DNA from 2 places in the Brevibacillus sp. MER 51 genome. Region 1 is predicted to be linked to the other one. Evidence: riboswitches for the same ligand, from Rfam matches in the RefSeq annotation. Region 1 holds a riboswitch; the other holds the start of a gene.
What was found. Region 1 has a riboswitch for S-adenosylmethionine ahead of M3630_RS13095 (homoserine dehydrogenase). Riboswitches for the same ligand answer to the same signal wherever they lie in the genome.

Region 1 (2,401 bases):
TAGACCTACGGGAGATAGGGAGGTGTTAGAGATGGCTTGCGAAAAACAGCGAGTGGACAAGTACGTCCCTCTTTTTCTGGCATTTTCTAACGATCGTCACGGTCGAGCGGAAAATGCTTTTTTTATTTTGGGCAGGATAAAAGAAGAGGAGGGCGTATGATGATTCAAGTTTTTATTTGCCAATGGTGCGGATATGTTGAGGAAAAGGAGCTGCCTGAGGACTGCCACGAGGGCGTGTTTCATTGCACTTGCTGCAGTATGGAAGAGGTAGAGAGCCTGTTCACCTACAACTGAAAGCTTTGCCAAAATCAGCTTGCAATCAGAAAAGAAAGAATTTTGTTGACGCTTGCCTTGGAATTTCTTAGAATAAAGCTCAACAGCATAAATGGTTCTTATCCAGAGAGGTGGAGGGTCTGGCCCGATGAAGCCCGGCAACCGTTGCATATAGCGACAAGGTGCCAATTCCTGCGAGACGTTTCGTCTCGAAAGATAAGAAGCGGGTTACTCCATTGGTAGATGAACCTTCTTCTTAGCGAAGAAGGTTTTTTAATTTCATATTTTCTTTATCCAGAGAGGTGGAGGGACTGGCCCGATGAAGCCCGGCAACCGTCACGCATATTTTGTGACAAGGTGCCAATTCCTGCAGGACATATACGTCCTGGGAGATAAGGAGGGGGAGCATTAGCTACTTACAAGCCTTCTTCTTATCGAAGATGGCTTTTTCTTTTTATCCAAAATTCGGGGTATGGGGTGGTTAGAATGAGTGCAGAAGTGGTACGCGTAGGATTATTGGGATTGGGGACAGTGGGTGGAGGCGTAATCAAAACGATTCGCTCGCAACAGGAGAAGCTGGCTACTCGTCTGGGTAAACGAATTGAGATCGTCAAGGCATTGGTGCGTGACTCGGAAAAAGAGCGGGCGGTTCATGTCGACCCGGCTTTATTGACAACAGATTTTGAGGATGTATTGAGAAGCGATGTGGATATCGTGGTGGAGGTCATGGGTGGTGTAGAACCTACCTATGACTACGTTCGTGCTTTGATCGAAAAGGGCTGCCATGTGGTAACGGCCAACAAAGAGCTCCTGGCGAAAAAAGGAACAGAGCTAGTCGATTTGGCAAATCAGCATCAAGTGCATCTTGCCTATGAAGCGAGTGTGGCAGGGGGCATCCCGATCTTGAGTGTGCTGAGGCAGTTCCTTCGCACGAATGATATCCAAGGTGTTCGCGGTATTCTCAACGGAACAACGAACTTCATCTTGACGAAAATGGAAGCAGAGCAGCTCTCATATCAGGAGGTGCTCAAGCAAGCGCAGGAGCTGGGCTATGCGGAAGCAGACCCTCGTTCGGATGTAGAAGGCTTCGATGCTATGTACAAATTGTATATCTTGGCACAGCTTGTTTACGGAGAATCGCTGCCTTTAGCGGATGTTGTTCGTAAAGGAATTGCAGATTTGTCAGCAGGTCACATTCGGATTGCAAGCGAGCTGGGGTATCGGATCAAGCTGATCGCGCAGGCCTATCAAGCTGAGAAAGGAATTCGCCTATCTGTTGAACCAACTATGCTTCCGCTGAGCCATCCGTTGGCGCAAATCCACGACGCATTTAATGCTGTCCAGCTATCCGGCAACATCGTGGGGGACTTGCTGTTTACAGGAAGAGGGGCAGGAGAGCTTCCTACAGCAAGTGCAGTCGTGGAGGATTTGGCCTATTTATTGACACAGCCATTCACGCCGCATCCTACCTGGAAAGAAAAAACGGCTGACAAAGCTGGAGCTACATCGGACTCGGCAGAACACGTCCTGTGTTATCTTGAGGGCTCATGTCATACTGCGACGCCAGACCGAGTCTTGCATTTCCTTCAGCAGGCAGGAGTGAACGTGCATAAGCTAAAAGTCCAATTCGATTTGGGTGGCGTCTTGCGCGCAGGCTTGATCGTGACAGGAATCAGTGAAGAGCATGAGTCTTTCTTGAAAAATGATTTTGGCTTAGAAGTGCGCTGCTTCCCTGTTCTTGAATCTGCGTAAGGAAGAGGAATCATATGAAGAAAAGCCGTATTTCTAGGTATCTGGAAACACGGCTTCTTTTGTCAGGGGGCAGTCTCCACCGCATTAGCATGTGGCTGCACACGCCCGTCACTTTGAATGTCGACACTCTCAGAAATGGATTCGATGCGTTTTAGCAGGGCAGCGCCATTGCTTTCATTCATGGGTACGGCTTGTCCCAATTCTGCGTGAAACGGAAGCATCGTCAGTTCACAATCGCCGCTTTTCGTACAGCTTGCTTGCAGGACCATCGTTTCCCAAGTCTTGGGTTCGTTTGACCGTGTAAAAATGAAATTGCCAAGACTGTACGCAATCCATTTGTCGTTGTATCGTTCAAAGCCTTGAAGTACGTGGGGAT
Region 2 (2,401 bases), on a different contig from region 1:
GCTGTGTCAGAAGAGGTAGCCATCAAAGAGCTGAGCGAGCATATGAAGCTTCGGTACGTGCAGAATCCGAGAATACAGCCACAATCAAATCAAGGGGATATGTGGCAGCCCATTCTGGAGTACACACCAGCTGTTTCCTTCATGCAAAGAGGACGTGAAGATGGTCAGGAGTGGTATATCGACGCGACCAATGGCAAGATGGTGTATGGAACGGGAGATAACGGGCTTGCTTATGATCAGTTGAATACGAAGGAAGCACATCCGATCGAATCTCCAAAGGAATACGTCAAGGTTCGCTCCAAGGATGAGGCAAAAGCGTTGCTGCAAGCGGAATTCGGCATACAAGTGGATGACTCGACCTATAGAGAGAGTAACCGTGACGGACGCAAGGAATACGTCTGGAATGATAAAAATGACAAGTATATCGGCGTAGAAGTTCTCGCAGAAACAGGCAGTGTCGTCGGGCTGGGGTCACCGCGATCCGATACAGCAGTGACAGTCAAACGCGAGCAAGCGGAAGAGGCTGCACTTGCCTTTCTGCCTAAATACGTTGATCCAGGCATAAAAGAAGTGCAATTGGCGAAAGTCATACAGCCAGACGAAACGAATCCTGTGTCTTCGGGCGAATGGGAATTCAGATATCTCATGAGCAAGGATGGCATTCCAGTACAGGATCGCTGGCCAAAAGCGGCTTATTCAGTAACAGTCGATCCGTCTTCTGGCAAAGTGACAAAGTTCGAAAACTACAGAGAGACGCACGAGTTGGTGGAGCTTCCAGCATCCGACGAGATCGTCTCGAAAGACAATGCTGTTGAGGCGTATTTACGAGTCATGCCATTAAAGCTGGTCTATTTGAGGAGAGATGTGGATGGGCAAAAATTAGCTCAACCAAAGCTGGCGTATGTGCCGTGGAGTGACGAAAAGCTGGCGTTCAAATATATTACTCTGGATGCTGTGACAGGCAAGATCATCACCAAATAACAAGAAAAAAAGGCTATCCCGCAGCCATTCCTGATGGCTTTTGGGATAGCCTTTTTTACACACTTATCTAACAGTCGTCACACGAGCACCCGATAATAACCAACAGGATAAACAGCACGAGCACGATTGCGAAGCAGTCACCGAAGAATCCGTTACCGCAGAAAGATGTACTCATCTTTGTTTCCCCTCCTTTCCGTTATACTCCAGTCTATACACGAATGCCGATATTGGACTGGGCGGATGCCCAGCTTAGGCAAAAATGGGCGGGTAAGAAGAGAAGCTCAGTAAAAAATAGACAATTCACAATTGACGGGGAGACAAAGGGGGTGTTAAGATACTTGCAAACATTCAAGACATTTCGCAAACCAACTAAATGACAAGTGTACGACTCTTATCCAGAGAGGCAGAGGGACTGGCCTGATGAAGCCTCGGCAACCGGTAAAAATCCGGTGCCAATTCCAGCAAAGCTACGTGCTTTGAAAGATAAGAGGATGTCTCAGGCGTTTTCGTATCTGCTGACAAATCCTCTTCTTTCAAAGAAGAGGATTTTTTTATTTACCCAGATGCAAGGGAGAAAAGGGGCACGTCAATGAAACCAACTTTTCGCGAACAGCTTTCCCGGAAAATTCTGATTCTGGACGGTGCAATGGGCACCATGCTTCAACAGGCGAATCTGACTGCTGATGATTTCGGCGGTGAAGCCTATGATGGCTGTAATGAACTCCTGAACTTGACCAGACCAGATGTGATTCGTTCCATTCATGAGAAATATTTAGAGGCAGGCGCAGACATCGTCGAGACAAATACGTTTGGTGCTGCTTCCATTGTTTTGGCCGAGTACGATGTGCCAGAGAAAGACCTTGAGATCAATATAGCGGCAGCTCGCTTGGCCAGAGAAGCGGTGGATGCCTATTCCACGGAGGAGTGGCCGCGTTTTGTAGCAGGTGCCATGGGACCGACGACCAAAACCCTTTCGTTGACAGGCGGTGTCACCTTTGAAGAACTGATCGAGGCGTATTATCGTCAGGCAAAAGGTTTGATTCTCGGCGGCTCCGATGTTCTTCTTTTAGAAACCTCGCAAGATACGTTGAACGTCAAGGCTGGCGGGATCGGGATTCGCAAAGCTTTTGAAGAGCTTGGACAGGAGCTCCCCGTTATGCTGTCAGGTACGATTGAGCCGATGGGCACGACGCTGGCGGGCCAAAATATCGAGGCGTTTTACGTCTCCTTGGAGCATATAAAGCCTGTCTCTATAGGTCTGAACTGTGCGACAGGACCTGAGTTCATGCGTGATCATCTGCGGACACTATCAGGAATTGCCCAATGTGCGGTCAGCTGTTATCCGAACGCAGGCTTGCCAGATGAGAACGGTCATTACCATGAAACGCCACAGGGACTTGCTTCGAAAATGCGGGCGTTC

Region 2: another riboswitch for S-adenosylmethionine. It lies ahead of metH (methionine synthase); the one in region 1 lies ahead of M3630_RS13095 (homoserine dehydrogenase).

The regions. Positions count from the first base shown of each region.
Region 1 covers NZ_JAMAUS010000005.1:194,535-196,935, reverse strand. The annotation lists gene M3630_RS13100 (hypothetical protein) at 157-294, shown strand; SAM riboswitch class I at 390-496, shown strand; SAM riboswitch class I at 561-672, shown strand; gene M3630_RS13095 (homoserine dehydrogenase) at 760-2,025, shown strand; gene M3630_RS13090 (CapA family protein) at 2,088-2,401, opposite strand, start outside.
Region 2 covers NZ_JAMAUS010000003.1:135,623-138,023, forward strand. The annotation lists gene M3630_RS07705 (YcdB/YcdC domain-containing protein) at 1-981, shown strand, start outside; gene M3630_RS07710 (YjcZ family sporulation protein) at 1,049-1,156, opposite strand; SAM riboswitch class I at 1,370-1,471, shown strand; gene metH (methionine synthase) at 1,571-2,401, shown strand, end outside.